Regions from separate parts of the Paraburkholderia sp. CNPSo 3281 genome, predicted to be linked through region 3. Evidence: riboswitches for the same ligand, from Rfam matches in the RefSeq annotation. Region 3 holds a riboswitch; each other region holds the start of a gene.
The links. Region 3 has a riboswitch for cobalamin ahead of M3I56_RS07240 (TonB-dependent receptor domain-containing protein). Riboswitches for the same ligand answer to the same signal wherever they lie in the genome.
Positions count from the first base shown of each region.

Region 1: it holds a riboswitch for cobalamin, as region 3 does, so the genes downstream of both, cobW (cobalamin biosynthesis protein CobW) here and M3I56_RS07240 (TonB-dependent receptor domain-containing protein) in region 3, are expected to answer to the same signal.
Region 2: it holds a riboswitch for cobalamin, as region 3 does, so the genes downstream of both, cobG (precorrin-3B synthase) here and M3I56_RS07240 (TonB-dependent receptor domain-containing protein) in region 3, are expected to answer to the same signal.

Region 1 is NZ_JAMBPS010000020.1:34,336-41,090, reverse strand. It holds gene M3I56_RS20350 (ATP-binding protein) at 1-157, opposite strand, end outside; gene cobN (cobaltochelatase subunit CobN) at 154-3,948, opposite strand; gene cobW (cobalamin biosynthesis protein CobW) at 3,976-5,067, opposite strand; cobalamin riboswitch at 5,281-5,551, opposite strand; gene M3I56_RS20335 (cobalamin biosynthesis protein) at 5,537-6,187, shown strand; gene cobO (cob(I)yrinic acid a,c-diamide adenosyltransferase) at 6,184-6,755, shown strand, end outside.
Region 2 is NZ_JAMBPS010000020.1:46,568-53,322, forward strand. It holds gene cobJ (precorrin-3B C(17)-methyltransferase) at 1-536, opposite strand, end outside; gene M3I56_RS20375 (precorrin-2 C(20)-methyltransferase) at 524-1,255, opposite strand; gene M3I56_RS20380 (precorrin-8X methylmutase) at 1,256-1,882, opposite strand; gene cobG (precorrin-3B synthase) at 1,875-3,260, opposite strand; cobalamin riboswitch at 3,356-3,544, opposite strand; gene cbiE (precorrin-6y C5,15-methyltransferase (decarboxylating) subunit CbiE) at 3,663-4,889, shown strand; gene M3I56_RS20395 (cobalt-precorrin-6A reductase) at 4,886-5,611, shown strand; gene cobM (precorrin-4 C(11)-methyltransferase) at 5,626-6,357, shown strand; gene M3I56_RS20405 (MarR family winged helix-turn-helix transcriptional regulator) at 6,360-6,755, opposite strand, start outside.
Region 3 is NZ_JAMBPS010000004.1:278,962-285,716, forward strand. It holds gene M3I56_RS07225 (DUF899 domain-containing protein) at 1-46, opposite strand, end outside; gene M3I56_RS07230 (helix-turn-helix domain-containing protein) at 195-1,415, shown strand; gene M3I56_RS07235 (glutamine cyclotransferase) at 1,451-2,092, shown strand; gene M3I56_RS07240 (TonB-dependent receptor domain-containing protein) at 2,141-4,087, opposite strand; cobalamin riboswitch at 4,190-4,372, opposite strand; cobalamin riboswitch at 4,463-4,597, shown strand; gene M3I56_RS07245 (porin) at 4,846-5,940, shown strand; gene M3I56_RS07250 (phosphatase PAP2 family protein) at 6,001-6,755, opposite strand, start outside.

The DNA.
Region 1 (6,755 bases), on a different contig from region 3:
CACGCGCCGCCGTGGATTTCGCGGTGCCGCGTGGCCCGCTCACCAGCACGCCGCCGATCGCGGGGTCGATGGCCGCGAGCAGCAGCGCGCGCTGCAACGGCGCCTGGCCGACCAGCGCGGTAAAGGGAAACGCGGGACGCGTGGCCGCAGCGCTCATGGTCCTGATCCTTCCAGATGCTGCCCGGCTTCGAGCAGACGGTGTTCGAGTTGTGCGCGATGCTCGCCCGGCTCCTGCCAGAGACCGCGCTGGATCGCTTCGAGCAGGCGCTCGCACACGGCATGCAGCGCGTGCGGATTGTGGCGCTGCATGAACTCGCGCGTGTCGTCGTCGTGCACGTAGGCGTTCGCGACGAGCGCGTACTGATGATCGCCCACCACGCGCGCGGTCGCGTCATAGCCGAACAGATAGTCCACGGTCGCCGCCATTTCCGCCGCGCCCTTGTAACCGTGACGCTTCACGCCGTCGATCCACTTCGGGTTCACCACGCGCGAGCGGATCACGCGGGCGATCTCTTCGTGCAGCGGACGAATGCGCGGCGCAGCGGGGTTGCTGTGGTCCGCGTGATAGAGCGCCGGCTGCGCCTGCGAAAAATGCCGCGCTGCCGCGGCCATGCCGCCCTGGAACTGGTAATAGTCGTTCGAGTCGAGCAGGTCGTGTTCGCGGTTGTCCTGGTTCTGCAGGACCACATCGAGCGTCGCGAGACGCGCGCGGAACGCATCGCTCGCCTCGTCGCCCGCGCTCTTTTGCGCGTAGGCGTAGCCGCCCCACGCCTGATATGCGTTCGCGAGATCGGCGTCGGTCTGCCACTGGCGATGGTCGATCATCGACTGCAAGCCCGCGCCGTACGCGCCAGGACGCGCGCTGAACACGCGCCAGCCCGCGCGGCGGCGCGCCTCGTCGGTGGCCATGCCGTTCGCAACCAGCGCATCGCGCTCGCGCAGCACGCGTGCGTGCAGCGGGTTCTGGTGCTCCGGCTCGTCGAGATCGGCCACGGCTTGCACGGCGGCGTCGAACAGATGCATCACGTTGGGAAACGCGTCGCGGAAGAAGCCCGATACACGCAGCGTCACGTCGATGCGCGGCCGGTCGAGCGCCTCGACCGGCATGATCTCGAAGTCGGTCACGCGCTGGCTACCGGCGGCCCACTTCGGCCGCACGCCGATCAGCGCGAACGCCTGGGCGATGTCGTCGCCGCCGGTGCGCATCGTCGCCGTGCCCCAGACCGAAAGCCCCACGGCGCGCGGGAAGTCGCCGTGCTCCTGGAGATGTCGCTCGATCAGCTGCTGCGCCGATTTCATGCCGAGCGCCCACGCGGCCTGGGTCGGAATGGCGCGCGTATCGACGGAGTAGAAGTTGCGGCCCGTGGGCAGCACATCGGGGCGGCCGCGCGAAGGCGACCCGCTGGGGCCTGGCGGTACGAAGCGGCCTTCGAAGCCACGGCGCAACTGGCGCATCTCTTCGGGGCCGCAGGCGTCGAGGCGCGGCAGCACGTCGTCGCGCAGGCGCGCGAGCACCTGGGCCGCGTGCGGCAGCGATGCCCGCTCCGCATCGCTTCGTTGGCCTGAGCAAATGTCTTCAATCAGCGTGGCTGCGAACCTTTCCAGGCGTTCGCGCGTGTCGCCCGCATGACGCCATGGCGTATCGCTCACCGCAGCGAGCTGCGGCGGACGCGGGCCCTGCCACGGCGCAGCCCAATCGACCGTGGCAGGATCGACGAGGTGATCGATGCGCAGGTCTCGCGCGAGCGCGTCGATGAGGCCCGCGTTCGCGCCCTGCCCGTCGCCGCATGCATAGCGCCCGAGCGCGAGCAGCGTGTCGCGCCGCTGCTGGCCTTGCGGCGATGCGCCGAACGTATGCAGGCCGTCGCGAATCTGGGCTTCCTTCAGCTCGCAGAGGTAAGCGTCGGCGCGCGTGAGCAATTCGTCTTCGCCGGCCTGATCCTGCGGCGCGGAAACGCTCAATTCCTCATGCAGCCGGTGCTCGATGATCGTCGCGAGTATGGTCTTGCGCAGCAGCTTCGCGCGGCGCGGGTCCACCATCAATGCTTCGTAATACTCATCGACCTGACGTTCCAGGTCTTGCAGCGGCCCGTAGTTTTCGGCGCGCGTGAGCGGCGGCATCAGGTGATCGACGATCACGGCCTGGGCGCGGCGCTTGGCCTGGCTCCCCTCGCCCGGATCGTTGACGATGAACGGGTACAGATGCGGCAGCGGCCCGAGCGCCATGTCGGGCCAACAGGTGTCGGCGAGCGCCACACTCTTGCCCGGCAGCCACTCCAGGTTGCCGTGCTTGCCCACGTGCGCGATGGCGTCGATGCCGAACGTCTCGCGCAGCCAGAAGTAGAACGCGAGATACGCGTGCGGCGGCACGAGTTCGGCGTCGTGATAGTTCGCGTAGGTGTCGTCGCCGCGCGAGCGCGAAGGCTGGATGCCCACGAACACCTGGCCACAGCGCCAGCCCGCAATCATGAAGCGGCCGCGGCGCACCGTTGGGTCGTCCTCCGGCACGCCCCAGCGCGCGATCAGCGCGTTTTGCGCCTCGGCGGGCAACTGCGAGAAGCGCGCGCGGTAGTCGTCGAGGGAAAGACTCTGCCATGCGGGACGCAGCGCGCGCGTGTCGGGATCGTTCGTCACGCCCTGCGTGAGGATGCGCATGAGCGCGTCGCCGTCTGCGGGCAAATCGGCCACGCGATAGCCTTCGTCGCGCAGCATGCGCAGGATGCCAACCACCGAGGTCGGCGTGTCGAGCCCCACGCCGTTGCCGATGCGCCCTTCGCTCATTGGATAGTTCGCGAGCACGAGCGCGAGCTTCTTCTCTGCGTTCGGCAAGCTGCGCAAACGACACCACCGGCGCGCCAGTTCGGCGACGAACGCCACGCGTTCGATATCGGGCTGATAGCGCACGACATCGACCTGCGTCTGCTTGCAGTGGTACGCGAGGCCCTTGAAGCTGATCGCGCGCGTAATCACGCGGCCATCTACTTCGGGCAGCGCGATATGCATGGCGATGTCGCGCGAATTCAGGCCGTGATTGTCCTTCACCCAGTCTTCGCGATTGCCGCCGCTCAGGATCACCTGGAGCACAGGCGCGTCGCCGGCCAGCGCGATCGGTTCGGGGTCGTCGAGCGACGAAGCCGCGAATGCGGTGGTATTCAGCACGAGTGAGACGTCGTGCTCGGCCGCCAGTTGATCGAGCACGTCGCGGCTCAAGGTGTCCTTGAGCGACGTGATCGCAAGCGGCAGCGGGTTCATGCCGCGCGTGAGCAGCGCGGCGATGAGGGCATCGAACGCGGCGGTGTTCGCCGCCTGCAGATGCGCCTTGTAAAACAGCAGCGCGACGACCGGCGCGCCGGGTTGCCAGCGCGCGCGCCATTCGTCGATGGTCGCGACGTCGCGCTGCGGGCAATAGAGCGCGGCGGCCGGCAGCGCGACGGGCGGCGCAGGCTCGCTGCCCCAGTCGAATGCCCGCCACGCGAGCGCACGCAGGAACGACTCGGCGTTGGCCGCGCCGCCTTCGCGCAGATAACGCCACAGCAAGCGGCAAAACTCGGGCTCGGCGCGGCTCTTCGCGATGAGATTGGGGTCTTCCTGCAAGTCGCCGGAAAACATCGCGAGCAGTTGCCCGCGGCGCTCGGCGAGCGAGACGACCTGCTCGATGCCATAAGGCCAGTATGTTTCGCCGCCCAGATGATCGACCACCACCACGCGCGCGTGCTGCAGGACGTCTTCGACGTAGAAGTCCACCGACGCGGGCTGGCGCAGATACGTGACGTTCGCGAGCCGCACGCTGGGAAAACCTGCGGGCAAGCGCGGCACGACGCTCGCCAGCAGCGCGAGCGTCGTGTCCGCCGAACTGAGCACGACGATCTCGGCGGGCTGCTGGTCGATACGGATAACGCCCTGCGTGTCGTCGACGAAACCGCCGGGCGTGGTGCGCAGCAAATGCATGGGACGGCCTCGTCTAGCTCGGCACGTTCACTTCGCGGCCGCGGTCTGCACGTTCGCCAATGCGGCGTCGAAGGCCGCTTGCAGCGTCGCGCCATCGAGGTCCTCGCCGATCAGCACGAAGCGGCTCGCCAGCGGCTGCGCCGCGCTTTCCTGCGTGTTCCAGCGGCGGTCGAAATAGCTGTCGAAGCGGCGGCCCACGCCTTGAATCACGAGGCGCATCGGCGCGCCCGGCAACGCGGCAAAGCCCTTCACGCGATAGATCGTGTGCGCATCGACGAGTTGTTGCAGCGCCTCGATCACGGTCTCGCGCGAAGCGGCATTGCCTGACACCACAACCGAGTCGAACTCGTCATGGTGATGATCGGGATCGTCGGCGGAGCCGTGATGGTCGTGCCGCAGATGAATGCTCTCCTCGGAGGCCGCCTCGAGCCCGAGCAGCGTATGCAGATCGAGCTTGCCGTGCTGCGCGCGCACGATCTTCACTTGCGGCGGCAGCTCTTCGCGCAGCTCGGCGATGAGCGCGTCCTGGCCCGCCTCGTCGAGCAGATCGGTCTTGTTGAGAATGACGAGGTCGGCGGCCGAAAGCTGGTCTTCGAACAGCTCATGCAGCGGCGATTCGTGATCGAGATTCGGGTCGGCGCGGCGCTGCGCGTCCACGGCCTGGGGATTTTCGGCGAACTGGCCGCTCGCAGCGGCAGGGCCGTCCACCACGGTCACGACCGCATCGACGGTGAACGCGTTGCGGATCGACGGCCAGTTGAACGCCTGCACGAGCGGCTTGGGCAGCGCGAGACCCGAGGTTTCGATCAGCACGTGATCGACATCGCCCCGGCGTTCGAGCAGTTTCTCCATCACGGGGAAGAACTCTTCCTGCACGGTGCAGCAGAGGCAGCCGTTCGCGAGTTCGTAGAGCTGCCCTTCGGTTTCGTTGCCGTTTTCGTCGCAGCCAATGCCGCAGCCACGCAGAATTTCGCCGTCGATGCCGAGTTCGCCGAATTCGTTGACGATGACCGCGACGCGCAGGCCGCCCGCGTGCTGAAGAATGTGACGCAGCAGCGTGGTTTTACCGCTGCCGAGAAAGCCCGTCACGATCGTGACCGGAATCTTGCGCATTTGCATGAAGTGCTCCTTCGGCGCCAGGCCGGATCGAGGGGCATGGTGCGTCGCGCCTGCCGTTCGTGCGGGTGTCGTGTTGCGCTCACGCGCGTATCCGTGGAGACGCTGTCACGCGTAACGATTCAACAACCTGCAGGGGACGAACGACCAGAAACGCACCCGGGCCACGCCCAGCTGACGCATGAAAATCACGGATCCGGCACCGCATCCCCGCAGCGCGAATCCCACGTATCTGGCCGGTATCCGGACTGACGAGACACCGCTTCGCCTTCCCGCGCGAGTGGCCTTGCGGCCGTCTTGCACAGTGGCGTGGACTGCGTAAAGCATGGAAGCGGTTTGCGGCATTCGTGCGAACGCCGCGCTCGTTGTACCGTTGCGGGTGCAGTTCAGGTTGGCCATGCCCGAGGCGGGATGGCTCCCTGATTCCCGTTTAACTGCGCGCGCATTATGAGTCGCGCACGCGAGCACCAGAGTGCGTGCGAGTGTAGGCGCGGGGGGCCTGCGCGTCAAGGAAGGCGTGGGAAGCCGCAAACGCGTGTGCTATCGTAGCGCGCATCCGGCGCCGGCCGGAACGCGACTCTTTTGCTCGTTTTGCCTCTGCGATCAGCCTTCGATCGACGCTCTCGCCGTGAATCCTGCCGAAAATCGCGCCTCGCGCGCAGCCTCATTCGAAGCCACGCTGGAACCCATGCAGCGCGTGCCGCCGCTCGCGCTCGGCATCGGCTGCCGGCGCGGCGTGACACTCGCGCAGATCGAAGCCGCGGTGCGCGCCGCGCTCGGCGCGTGGCCGCTCGACAGCGTAACGGCTGTGGCAACGCTCGACGCCAAAGCCGGCGAACCCGCCTTGCAAGCGTTTTGCGCCGCACATGCGCTGCCGCTGCAAACGTACACGCGCGAGCAACTCGCCGCGACGCCCACACGGGCGGCGCCCTCCGCAGCCGCGCAAGCGCAGTTCGGCGTGGACGGCGTGTGCGAACCCTGCGCGCGTCTTGCAGCGGGCGGCGCTCCGCTCGTGCGCGGCAAGCTGGCGCTCGACGGTGTGACGGTCGCAATCGCAGGCTTTCTGCCAAACCACGCAAACGCGGACGCGAAGGCGCCGCAACCAACCCACTCCCGACGATGAAAACCGATCCCGAATCGCACCAACGCATGACGCAACGCCGCCGCGAAGGCCACGAGAAGAAGCAGGCCGCCGCGACGCACGAAAAGGGCCTGCTGATCGTCAACACCGGCAACGGCAAGGGCAAGAGCACGGCCGCGTTCGGCATGGCGGTGCGCATGCTCGGCCACGGCATGAAGCTTGGCGTCGTGCAGTTCATCAAGGGCGCGCTGCACACGGCCGAACGTGATTTTCTCGGCAGCGTTGCGCACTGCGATTTCGTGACGATGGGCGACGGCTACACCTGGAACACGCAGAATCGCGACGGCGACATCGCCACCGCGCGCAAGGGCTGGGACGAAGCGAAGCGCATGATCGAGAGCGGCGAGTACGCCATGGTGATCCTCGACGAACTCAACACGGTGCTCAAATACGAGTACCTGCCGCTCGACGAAGTGCTCGGTGTGATCGCGTCGCGCGCGCCGCACGTGCACGTGGTCGTGACGGGCCGCCATGCCCCCGACGCCCTGATCGAAGCCGCAGACCTCGTCACGGAAATGCGCCTCGTGAAGCATCCGTATCGCGAGCAAGG
Region 2 (6,755 bases), on a different contig from region 3:
AGATCGACGTTTTCCAGCCACGATGCCTGGCCGTCCACGCGTGTCGTTGCGCCCGCAAGCAGATCGGAGACGAAGCGCTTGCCTTGCGCGAGGCTCGCCAGCGCATAGCCCGCGGGCGGATTGAGCAGGCAGGTGCCGAAGCGCAATTCGCCGCTCGTGGTGATGGCGGGCGCAACCGCGAGCGCCGCGCCAATTTCGCGCGCCATGACGTTCACGCCGGTGAGCCCACCGAGCAGCGGCACGACGGCGCTGCCATCCTCGGCGAGCGCGAGCACCGGTGGCTCCGCGCCCTTGTTGGCAAAGAGCGGCGCGAGGCACCGGATCACGATGCCCGCCGCGCACAGCGCGACGATGGGCAGGCCACGCGTATAGCATTCGCGCAAATGCGCGCCAAGCTCGCTGAACGCGACATCGCCTGCCACGCGGCCTTGTAGCGCATGGACCTGCGCGCCTGGGTAAAGCGCCTGCACGCGCCGCGCCATGGCGAGTGCGCCGGGACCGAGAATGACGATGGCGGGCGGCGTCACGACTGCCATTTCACCCCCGGCACGACGAGCAGCGAGAAGTAGGGCGAAGCCATCGGATCGACGTCGTCGAGCGCGACGATACGCTGGTTCGCCATCGTTGCGCGCTCGACATATAGCGCGCGATGCGCGAGGCCCAGTTCGCCCAGCACGCGGCGCACCTTGTCGAAGTTGCGGCCCAGTTTCATGATCACGGCGGCGTCAGCGTCGGCCAGGCGCCGGCGCAATTCGTCTTCGGGCAGCGCCCCCGAGAGGACGGCGAGGCTCTGGTTGCGGTAGACGAGCGGCACGCCGAGCACCGCCGCGCCGCCCAGCATCGAGCACACGCCCGGCACGACTTCGGCCTCGTAGCGCGCGGCGAGCCGGTCGTGCAGATACATGTACGAGCCGTAGAAGAACGGATCGCCTTCGCAGATCACGGCCACGTCGCGTCCGGCGTCGAGATGGCGCGAAAGCGTTTGCGCCGCGCCGTCGTAGAAGTCGGCGATGATCGCTTCATACGAGAGCGGCGGTTCGAGCGCTTCGGTCGTGACGGGGTACACGAGCGGCAGGCGTTCCTGCTCCGCTTCGAGATGGCCCTCGACAATGCCGAACGCATTGCCTTTCTTGCCCTTCGCGACGAAATACGCGACTACGGGCGCGGCTTTGAGCAGGCGCAGCGCCTTGAGCGTGAGCAGTTCGGGGTCGCCGGGGCCGACGCCAATGCCGTGCAGACGTCCTTTGCGGATCATTTATTCGGTCTCCGAAGCGAGTGCGTTGACGGCGGCGGCGGCCATCGCGCTGCCGCCGCGGCGGCCGTGCACGACGACGAAGGGCACGCCATGACTTTCGGCTGTGAGCTGCGCCTTGGACTCGGCCGCGCCGACGAAGCCCACGGGAAAGCCGAGGATCAGCGCGGGGCGCGGTGCGCCGGCGGCGATCATGTCGAGCAGATAAAAGAGCGCGGTAGGCGCATTGCCGATCGCAACGACGCTGCCTGCAAGGTGCGGCCGCCACAGTTCGAGCGCGGCTGCCGAGCGCGTGTTGCCGATCTCGCGCGCGAGATCCGGTACGGCGGGATCGTCGAGCGTGCAGATCACGGCGTTGTTCGCGGGCAGGCGCGCGCGCGTCACGCCATTGGCGACCATTTTCGCGTCGCAGAGAATCGGCGCGCCGCCCGCGAGCGCGTTGCGGCCCGCCGTGCCCGCGCCTGCGGAAAACGCGAGGTCGGCGGCCACGTCGACCATGCCGCATGCGTGAATCACGCGTACGGTGAGTTTTTCGAGGTCGGCGGGAATGCGCGAGAGGTCGGCTTCGGCACGGATCGTCGCGAACGACTCGCGATAGATCGCCTGGCCGTCGCGGATGTAATCAGACATCTTGGGTACTCCGGGGCTGCTGCGCGAGTGCAAGGGCAGCGGCTTCGATCGTCAGGTTGCGCGCGACGAGCTGGCCGAAGCCGCTTTGCGTATCGTCGCGCTGGTACAGGTCGTAGTGGTCCGGTGCGCTGGCGAGCAACGTGAACGGCGCGCAATGCGCGGCCGCGCAGGAGCGCTCGCAGCCGCTCAGGTGGGCTTCGGCGCCGGGCGGCAGCAGGGCGGCGAGGCGCTGTGCGTCGGCTTTCGTGTCCGCGTGGCTGTTTGCGCATCCCGTCGAGCCCGTGCACGCGATCAGGCGTGCAAGCGGGTTGGCGCGCGAGACGATGAGGCCGAGCGCGTGCAGCCGTTCGAGCGCGGCGGGCATGGCGTGAGCGGGCACGTTGGGCAGCAGCACGCCTTGCCATGGCGTCACACGCAGCGTCGCATCGCCTGAGTCTTCAGCGAGCGCGGCTAGTGCGCGCAGCGTTTGCGCGTCGATACGGCCGAGCGAGGGCTGCGCGCCCACATAGCCGCTGCCGTCGGCGTGCAGGGCGTGCGCGCCGAGGCGCAAGTCGGCGGGACTCGCGGCGCGGCGCCATGCGTGCAGGGCGGCGTCGTCACGCATCAGCGCGCATTCGCCATGCTGTTGCGCGCGCTGCAGCAGCGCGTCGAGCGAGTGAGCGGCCAGCACGTCGCGCATGCGTGTTGCGTCTACTGCGGCGAGATCGAGGAACGCATGCAGCAGCGCGCGCATCGATGCGCAAACGTCCCCGGCCGCGAGCGTGCCGACTGGCTGCGCCGTGGGGCAACCCGCGAGGCCCACCGCGAAGCGCACCGTTGCGCCATGCGGCAGCGCGGCGAGCCAGATGTCGTGCGGATGCTCGAGCATCGCCAGACGTTCGCCGCCGTCCAGTTGCAGCGCGAACTTGGGCGAGAGCGCGGCGAAACGCGGCTCGCGCTGCATCATGTCGATGAGCGCGGCGGCGAGTTCCGTCGTATCGCACAACGCGTTAGGGTCAAGGCCCGCGAGCGGGCTCAGCATCACGTTGCGCAGTTCGTCGGCGGCGCACGCGCGCTCGACCGGGCTCGCGGCGTCGATGCCAGCGGGGCCGAGGCCAGCGCTGATCAGCGTGGCGCTCAACGCCGCTTCCTCGCCGGCGCGCACGCCGCGAATCTGCACGTTCGCGCGATTGGTCAGTTCGAGCACGCCGCTTGCATGCGTCAACGCGGCGCCCGCGAGGGCGCGCGCACGCGCGGCGCTCAGCACGCCGCCAGGCAGGCGGATGCGGCACAGGCCGCCGTCGCGTGCCGCGACTACGCGTACGAGCCCCGGGCACGCCGAGGGGCGGAGCACGGCCAATGCAGCAGCGGGCGAGACGGGCTTCGTTTCGTGTTTCAAGGGAATACCGGGTAAGCATCGCGCTGGTGCGGCGCGCTGCCCGCACGGCAGGCGGGAAACGGCAGCGGTATCGGTACACCCCGCCCGATATGGGTTCGCGCAAACATTCGGCCGGCAGGTCTCCTGGCTCGCAGGTCGTCGACCGCATCGGCCTTCCCGGTAAAACCAGTGGCTCGGGTGGATGCGGTCTCGCTGCTCACAGTCGCGGGGGCGGCCACAGCTTGCTGTGTTCCCTTTCTGCGATCCGGAGTTAGTGCTTCAGCGCTTACTCCGGTCTCACGCAAAGTTGCCTTAACGGCGCCGGCGGACACGGTATTATGCCCGTTTTCACGCGTGCTCCGCCCCACGATGGGGCTCAGGGCCCGCGGCGGTGTAGAGAAACAGGTAAAGGCGGGAGAACGAATGCTGGGCACGCAGGCATGGCTGACGGTGGTGGGCATCGGCGACGATGGCTACGCGGGGCTCGGGCGCGACGCGCGGCGCGCGCTGTTCGACGCGGCCATCGTGACGGGCGGCGAGCGCCATCTCGCGATGCTGCCCTCGCGCGTGCGTGCGCGGCGCGAAGCGTGGCCGCAGCCGTTCAGCGTGGAGGCGCTGCTTGCGTTCCGCGAGTCGAATCTGTCCGTATGCGTGCTTGCGAGCGGCGACCCCATGCTGTTCGGCGTGGGCGCGATGCTCGCGCGCCGCGTGGCGCCCGGTGAAATGCGCGTGCTGCCCGCGCCGTCGTCGCTCTCGCTCGCGGCGGCGCGCAGGGGGTGGGCGTTGCAGGATACGGCGATGGTCTCGCTCGTCGGCCGTCCGCTCGATGCGCTGCGCCGCCATCTCTACGGGCGCTCGCGCGTGCTCGCGTTGAGCGCGGATGGGCGCACGCCCGCGGCGCTTGCCGCGTTGCTCGCCGAAGCGGGCTTCGGCGCCACGCGTCTTGCCGTATTCGAGCATCTGGGCGGCCCGCTCGAGCGCCGCATTGAAGGCCGCGCCGATGCGTGGCACGTCAAAGAAGCCGCGGCACTCAATCTGGTCGCGTTCGAATGCGAAAGCGATAGTGTGCAGACGCCCGCGCGCGGCTGGACGCTCACGCCCGGCCTTCCCGACGATGCCTACCGCCACGATGGTCAGATCACGAAGCGCGACGTGCGCGCACTCACGCTCGCGCGTCTCGCGCCGACGCCCGGCGCGCTGCTTTGGGACGTGGGCGCCGGCAGCGGCTCGATCGGCATCGAGTGGATGCGCTCGCACGCCGCCTGCCGCGCGATCGCGATCGAGGCGCACGCCGAGCGTCAACGTTTCATCGAGCACAATCGCGCGGCGTTGGGCGTGCCGGGTTTGCAACTCGTCGCGGGCCGCGCGCCCGACGCGCTCGCAGGACTTGCCGCGCCCGACGCGGTCTTCATCGGCGGCGGCGTGACCGTACCCGGCGTGCTGGACGCGTGCTGGGCGGCGCTAGCGAGCGGCGGGCGGCTCGTCGCGAACGCGGTAACATTGCAGAGCGAAGCGGCACTCGTGGCATGGCGCGCGCAGCACGGCGGCACGCTCACGCGCATCGGCATCGGCGAGGCGCAGCCGCTGGGCGGCTTCGATACCTGGCGTCAGGCCTTGCCTGTCACGCTTTACGAGGCCGTCAAGCCGTGACGGTGCGCATCCTGCTGCTCGGCGGCACCGGCGATGCGCTGGCGATCGCGCGCACGCTCGGCCCGCAGCACGTGTACTCGCTCGCGGGCCTTGGCCGCGTGCCCGCCGATCTCGTCTGCGCGGTGCGCGTGGGCGGCTTTGGCGGGGCAGAAGGGCTCGCGCGCTTTCTCGCCGACGAAAACATCGCACTCGTTTTCGACGCCACGCATCCCTATGCCGCGCAGATCAGCGCCAATGCGGCGCGCGTGTGCGCTGCGGCACAGGTGCCGTACTGGGCGCTGCGGCGTGCGCCGTGGCAGCCGCAGCCCGGCGACGACTGGCGCATGGTGAGCGGCTGGGCCGGCGTAGTCGAAGCGATCGTGCCGTTCGCGCGCCCGCTCTTCACGCTCGGGCGCGAGCCGCTTGCGCATCTGAACGAAGTGCCGCCGCAGCAGCACTGGACGATCCGTTGCCTCGAAGCGCATCCCGGCCCTGCCCGCGCTCGCGTCATCGATGCGCGCGGGCCGTTCACAGCCGTTGGCGAGCGCGCGCTCTTTACCGAAGCGCGCATCGACGTCGTGGTCAGCAAGAACAGCGGCGGCGGCGCGACCGAAGCGAAGCTCGCCGTCGCGCGCGAAATGGGCTTGCCTGTGGTGATGATGCAGCGGCCGCCGCTGCCCGCAGCGCAACGTGAATTCACGTCGGCGCAAGCGGCAACCGACGCGCTCGCGAACCCTATTTAGCGGAGTTTCCACGTATGACCGTTTTCTTTATCGGCGCGGGTCCGGGCGATCCTGAACTGATCACCGTGAAGGGCCAGCGCCTCGTGCGCAGCTGCCCCGTCATTCTCTACGCGGGCTCGCTCGTGCCGCCCGCCGTGCTGGAAGGCCACCGCGCGCACAAGGTGGTGGACACGGCGCCGCTCACGCTCGACGAGATCGTTGCGCTGCTCGAAAGCGCGCATGCCCAGGGCTTCGACGTGGCGCGCGTGCATTCGGGCGACCCGTCGCTCTATGGCGCAATCGGCGAGCAGATACGGCGGCTGCGTCTACTTGGTATTCCTTATGAAGTCGTGCCCGGCGTGACCGCGACCGCTGCGTGCGCGGCGGCGCTCGGCAGCGAACTTACGCTGCCCGGCATTTCGCAGACGCTCATCCTTACGCGCTACGCCACGAAAACGTCGATGCCCGAAGGCGAGCAGCTAGCCGACCTCGCGCGTCACAAAGCGACGCTCGCGATTCACCTGGGCGTGCGCCATATCGCGCGCATCGTCGAGGAATTGCGGCCGCACTATGGCGAGGATTGCCCGGTCGCGGTGATCTATCGCGTGAGCTGGCCCGACGAGGAACGCGTGACGGGCACGCTAGCGGATATCGCGCAGAAGGTGCTGGCCACGGATATCGAGCGTACGGCGCTGATTCTCGTGGGGCGCGTGCTCGCGGCGGAGGGATTTGCGGATTCGACGCTGTATGGGGCGCAGAAGCGCTAGGGCTACGAAAGCGCGCGCAAGTGCGCCCGCAGCTTGTCCACCTCGCCATCGGCAAACTCCTTTTCGATTTCCTCATGCGTTTGCTGCCATAGCGGAAACGCCGCGTTGAGCAGCCGATGCCCCTCGTCGGTGAGGCTCAGCAAACGGCTGCGCTTGTCTTCCGGGTCCTGCTCGATCACGACGAGGCCGCGCCGCTCCAGTGGCTTGAGCGCGGCCGTGAGCGTGGTGCGATCCATGGCCAGCAGCGACGCCACGTCTTTCATGCCGGGCGGATGCGGACGGTTCAGCGACATCAGCAGTGAAAATTGCCCGTTCGTGAGATCGAGCGGACGCAGCACGTCGTCGAAAATGCGCGCGAGATTGCGTGCCGCCCGCTGCATATGCAAACACAGGCAGCA
Region 3 (6,755 bases):
GTGCCGCAAGCCAGTCTTCGCGTGTTCCTGTGGTATGGGTTGCCATTGCCTGGTCCTCCTATGGATTCACTATGGTGGCGGCGCACTGCGCGCATCGCCGTGTCGTTCGATCGATGATTCGTTTGATCGCCGTGTTAGATTAGGTCCGGACCGAGAAGGGGGGGAGTGACAAGTGTGGCGGGATTCTCATGACCATGGATTCGCTGATCACGGCTGCGGCGCGCGCGCTTGCGGCCGGTGATCCGCTTGGCGCGCTGAACCGGGTCGCGTTGCGCGATGACGCGCCCGCGCTCGCGCTGCGCGGCATCGCCATGGCGCAGCTCGGTGACTTCGCGCGCGCCAAAGCGCTGCTGCGCAGCGCGGCGCGCGGCTTCGGCGCGCGCGAGGCGGTGGCTCGCGCGCGCTGCGTCGTCGCCGAGGCCGAAATCGCGCTCGCCTCACGCGATCTCGGCTGGCCGACCGATACGCTCGCTGCGGCGCGGCAAACGCTGGAAGCCCATGGCGACCGCCTCAATGCGGCGCACGCGCGCTACCTGGAAATTCGCCGTTTGCTGCTCATCGGCCGGCTCGACGAGGCCGGGGGCATGCTTGCCGAAGCCGATCCCGCGCCGCTGCCGCCCGCATTGCGCGCGGCGCATGAGCTGATCGCCGCCGGCATCGCCATGCGGCGCATTCAAACGCAGGTGGCGCGGCGCTCGCTCTCCGAGGCCGCACGCGCTGCGCGCGCGGCGGGCATCGCGGCGCTGAGCGCCGAGATCGAGAGCGCCGCGCAGCTGTTGACCTCGCCGGCTGCGCGCCTTATCGCGCGCGGTGAAGAGCGGGTGCTGCTGCTGGAAGACGTCGAGGCGCTACTCGCCTCGAAGGCGCTCGTCGTGGACGCATGTCGCTACGTCGCCCGCGAGGGCGCGACAGTCATCGAACTGGCAAGACGGCCCGTGCTGTTCGTGCTCGCCCGCGCGCTCGCCGAGGCATGGCCCGCCGACGTGCCGCGCGACGCGCTCATCGCCCGCGCCTTTCGCACCCGGCACGCCGACGAAACGCACCGTGCCCGCCTGCGCGTGGAAATCGGCCGCTTGCGCACGCTGATGCGCGACGTGGCCGAGATCGGCGCGACCCAGCAGGGCTTTGCGCTGGCGCCGCGCCACGCGAGCGAAGTGGTGGTGCTGGCGCGGCCTGTGGAAGAAAAGTACGCTGCCGTGCTGGCTTTTCTCGCCGATGGCGAATCGTGGTCGAGTTCGGCGCTGGCGGTCGCGCTCGGCGCGAGCCAGCGCACCGTGCAGCGCGCGCTCGATGCGCTTGCCGCGGCGGACAAGGTGCAGTCGTTCGGTTACGGCCGCGCGCGCCGCTGGACCACGCCGCCCGTCCCGGGATTCGCGACGACCTTGTTACTCCCCGCGCCGCTGCCAGGCGATTAGGATGAACGCCTGTCCCGTCATTCAAGGAGGAAACCATGAAACGTTCGACCGCCGAAATCGTCCGCGAGTACGGCCCTTTTCCCGGCATCGAGAAGGTGGGCGGGGTCTCGTACGACGGCAAGCAGGTGTGGTTCGCCGTGGGCGAGCGCATCGCGTCGCTCGATCCGCAGAGCGGCGAGACGCAGCGCTCGATTGACATCGCGGCGCACGCGGGCACGGCCTTCGACGGCCGGCATCTGTTTCAGATCGCCGAGGACCGCATCCACAAGATCGACCCTGAAACGGGCCGTGTGCTCGCCACGATTCCCGCGCCCGGAGGCGGCGGCGACTCGGGACTCGCTTGGGCGGACGGCACGCTTTGGGTCGGGGTGTATCGCGAACGCAAGATCCATCAGGTCGATCCGCAGACCGGGGCGATTTTGCGCACGCTCGAATCGAGCCGCTTCGTCACGGGCGTGACGTGGGTGGACGGCGAGCTGTGGCACGGCACCTGGGAAGGCGACGAGAGCGACTTGCGGCGTATCGATCCGGGCACGGGCGAAGTGCTGGAACAACTCGACATGCCGCCCGGCACCGCCGTTTCGGGGCTGGAGTCCGATGGCGGCGAGCAGTTTTTCTGTGGCGGCGGCAACAGCGGGAAGATTCGCGCTGTGCGGCGGCCGAAGCGCGAGGGCTAGGCGAGCGGGCGTGGGAGAAGCTCAAGCGCACCCGCTTGCATGCAACGCTCAGAACGTATAGGTGGCCTTGCCGAACGCCGTGCGCCCCAGCGTGTTGTACCCGTAGGCGCTCACGTACTGCCGGTTGAACACGTTCGAAAGCGTGGCCGAAAGCGCGAGATGCGCGTTGACCTTGTACGACGCGCGCAGGCTCACCGTCGTCCACGAAGGCAGGTAGATCGTGTTGAGCTGGTCGTCGAACGTCGAGCCGTTATACAACAGCGAAACGCCGGTGCTGAGCGCGTGGAGCTGGAACTCGTCCCACGTGTGATCCACGCTCAGGCTCACCGTCTGGCGCGGGCGGCGATTGAGCCAGGTCTGGTCGGTCACGTCCTGCGGATTCAGAATCCCCACCGTGAGGCTCACCGGCGTGGACTTGCCGAGCGTGCCCTTGTACGAGAGGTCGAGCCCCTGTATGTGCGCGCGGCCCACGTTCACGGGCAGGAAAGTCTGCGAGTTGTACGTGATGAGATCGTGCACGCGCGTGTCGTACACGGCTGCCGTGAACGTGCCGATCGACGTGGTGGCATCGAGCGCGGCTTCGACCGAGTCGCTGCGCTCGGGCAGCAGGTTGGGGTTCGAGTAGCCCGGATAGTAAAGGTCGTTGAACGTCGGCAGGCGGAACGCATTGCCGTACGAAACGCGCGCCGTATAGACCGGCGTGACCGCCCACGAAAGCGCGACGTTGCCCGTATTCACCGATTGCCCTTGCACGATTTCGTGTCGCCCCGCCAGAAACAGCGTGAGGGGTCCGAGCGTGGTGGACTGATGCATCGACACGGCCGAATCGTTGCGCGCGGGCAGTCCGCCCGGCACATCCACCGGCAGGAATGCCATCTCGCGCGTGTAGTCGTAAGCGAACTTGGTCTCGCCGTCGAGCGGTATGCCGAAGAGCATGTGGCCCCTTTCCTGATGCGTCATCGACGTGGAAGTGGAAAAGCGCGTCGAGTCGATCTCGTCGGTCGGGATAGTCGGGTCGTTCGAATAGAGGAACTGACGGTCCGTCGCGTAGCCCACGGACTGGTCGAACTGGGTGGTCGGCGTGATGTCGAGGTGGAACGCGAGGCCGGTCGTGAGCTGGGTGTCGCGCTGGCGGTCGTTGCCTCCCGCGTTGTCGTACGAGAGATCGGAGCGGTGGTAGAGCGCGAAGGTCGAGATCGACCAGTTGTCGTGCGCGTAGCCGAGGCGTGCGTCCAGGTTCTGCGCGTGGTACGGGTTGCGGCCGTCTTCGTGGCCGTAAGCCCAGGGCTGCGTCGCGTCGATGCCCGCCGTGTTGTAGTCGTGCAGGCCCAGCGAGTAGGTGAGGCCGCTCAATGCGGAAAGCGGCCCTGTCGAGCCGATCGTGCCCGAGGTGCGCACCTGCGTGTCGAAGGTCTTGTTCGAGCCGCCGCCGAACGAGACGATGGTCTGGTTCGGCTGGTTCGACGCATGGCGCGTGAAGAGCTGCACGACGCCGCCCATGGCATCCGCGCCGAACGAGGCGGCCGCGGGCCCCGAGATCACCTCGACGCGGTCGAACGAGGCGGTCGCCAGATCGGCCCATTCGGCCGTGCCCGTGGTGACGGAGCCCACGCGTATACCGTCGATGAACACGGCCACCTGGTCAGCCGACGAGCCGCGGATGCTCACCCCCGTGTACGACCCCGGGCCGCCGGTCTGCGAGACGGTGACACCCGGCAGCGTGGCGAGCGCCTGCGCGATGCCGGGGTCGACGGGGGAGACGCGGTCGAGGTCTTCGCGCGTGAGCACCTGGGTGGTCGCGTAGCGCTGGTCGAACGATTGCGGCAGATGCTGCGTGTCGCCCACGACGAGGATATTGGGCAGGGTGGTGTCGCCGCCGGCTTGCTGCTGCGTCTCGGTGGACGATGAATTGGCGGCGTCGGCGTCGGCAGCATGCGCGGTTTGCCACGCACAGGCGAGCGCAGCGGAGGTCAATACGAATTGGCGAAACTTCATGATGCGGTGGCTGGAAACAGCTCCTGAAATACGGGCTGTCCGGGCAACGGGCGATCGCCGCGTGGGCGGTGCTTGCGCATTGGGGATCCCCGCCCGCTGCGGCTGCTGGACTCGGCTGATGGCAGGTCTCCTGGCTCGCGGGTCGACATCCGTTGCCGGCCTTCCCGGTTTCCCAGTGGCACGCTCTGGCATGGACTCGCCGCTTACAGTTGCGGGGGCAGCCGCAGTCTTGCACTGCGTTCCCTTTTGATCCCGTCGCCGGGAACCATCAGCGCGCAAGGGTAATGGCCGCGCATTCGTCGCGTCAACCTTTGACGAACGTCGTGTGGCGAAAACACCCGGTTTGGCCACTCCCGCAACTTACGCTATCCTTGCAGCTGTTTTTCGCGCGTAGGCGCTGCACGAGCGAAATGCAGCAGGGAAGCCGGTGGGAAGCCGGCGCGGTCGCGCCACTGTGACTGGCTGTCAATCGAGCCAGAAGTCAGACCTCGCTGCGTTTATTTCACGACTCATTCCAGGGCGCGTAACCCAAGGAGCCGTCAATGCACACCCGCCTACCTTAGAAAGGCGGCCCAATCCGGTCGCCACCACTGGCCGCGATGCGGCGATAGACCGCTCACGGACCGCCATGCGTTCGCCGTTCAAAAGCACCGCTGGATATTGACGGATTAACGAGGACGTCGGGGCACCTCGCCGCATCGATCGAGGGTTGACGGCGCTCGTCCATGCATTCTTTACAAGCACAAACAAGAAGACTCATGAACAAGCACATTCTGGCCGTCCTTGGCGGCGCGGCTTTGGCATTCACAGGCGCTGGCGCCTCGGCGCAGCAGGTCACGTTGTACGGTGAGATCGACGCTAGCGTCGACTATGTCAGCGACGTTGGCGGCCACACCCAGTATCGCGCAGGCTCGGGCCTTATCGACGGCAGTTTTTGGGGCCTGCAGGGCAGCGAGGATCTCGGCGGCGGCAACGCCGCGATCTTTCGCCTCGAGCGCGGCTTCTCGGTCACGTCTGGCGAAGCCTTCAACGACCATCCGTTTTACGTTGGTTTGCAATCCGAACGATTTGGCACGATCACGCTGGGCCGCCAGTACGACACGATGCACGACTACTTCGCCCCGTTCACGCTGACGGGCGGCACGGGCGGCACGGCATTCGCGCATCCGTTCGACAACGACAATGCCAACAATTCGTGGCTCGCCTCGAACGCCGTGAAGTTCGCGAGCGCCACGTACGGTGGTTTCAGCGCCGGCGCGATGTACGCGTTTTCGAACGCGGCGGGCCGCTTCGCGCAGAACCGCGCCTACGGCTTCGGCGCGCACTACGAGGGTGGTCCGTTCAGCGCCGGTGTGGCATGGATGCACATCGACGGACGCGGCGCCTCTTCGGTAGGTGCGTACGATACGTCGGTGCTGCCGGGCGCGGGCCTCGTGCCGACCGAGGTCGCGGTGCAGCGCGAAGACACCATCGGCGCGGGCATGAGCTACGTGCTCGGCGACGTGACGCTCGGCGCGGCCTGGTCACGTTCCATTCATACCGGCGTGAGCGAGGCCGACGGCGGTGCGCCACTGCCCTCGATCGCCTTCAGCAACTACGAAGTGAATGCGCTTTGGCAGGTCACGCCCGCGTTCTCGCTGGCGGGCATGTATGCCTATACGGGCGCGACCTCCGCGCATTGGCATCAAGGCGCGCTGCAGGCCGACTATCAGCTGTCGAAGCGCACGGACGTGTATACCGAGGCGATCTATCAGCGCGCGTCGTCCGGTGCGTTCGCGATGATCAACACCTGCGACCCGTCGGGCGGCCGCAACCAGGTGCTCGTGGCGGCGGGCATCCGGCATCGCTTCTGACGCACACACAAAGCGGCCCCGAACCCTTGCGATTCGGGGCCGTTATACCGCGTGGCTAGATCACGAAGCCGAAAGCTTCACTGCAACGCCGGTCGAAGAATAAACGGGGGTGGCCTTGAAGCCATCCACCGTGACCGTCGCGAATTTCACCGATGCGCCGCTGCCGTCGATCACGTCGATCGAGTCGCCCGCTTTCGGCGTATAGCCGTTCACGAACTTCACATGCAGCGTGCCGCCCGCCACCGTGAGCTGGCCGCCCACGCGCAGGCGTCCGCCGCCGTTGCCGTCGATGTCGAGTTCGAGCGTCGTGCCGTCGAGTTGCGTGTATTTGCCCGTCACCGTCAACGGCGCGCTCGTCGCCACGGTCACGCGGCCGCCGGACCCGACGTACACGTCGCCGTTGCCGAAGGCCGTGGTCGACGCTGCGCAGAGCACGCCGCCGCTCACCTGCGAGCCGCCCGTGTAACTGTTGTTGCCCGCGAGCGTGAGCGTGCCGCTGCCCTGCAGTGTGAGCTTGCCCGAGCCGGCGATGTCGTTGCGCCAGCTGTCGGCGGCATTGAACCCACCCTGGGTTGCGTCCATCGCCACGATCACGTTGCCGTTGAACGTGCCATAACCATCTGCGGCACTAAACATGTTCAGACGGCCCCATCCTTCGGCGTCGTCCATGACCGGATAGCCCGAGACGACTTCGGTCGTCTTCAGCACGACGCGGCGCTGGCCGGCGCTCAGGTATGGGAAGCGCGTTTCGAGCAGCACCTCGGCACCCTTGGGCACGACGGGCGGCGCCTCGGTCGATTCAATCTGGCTGAAAC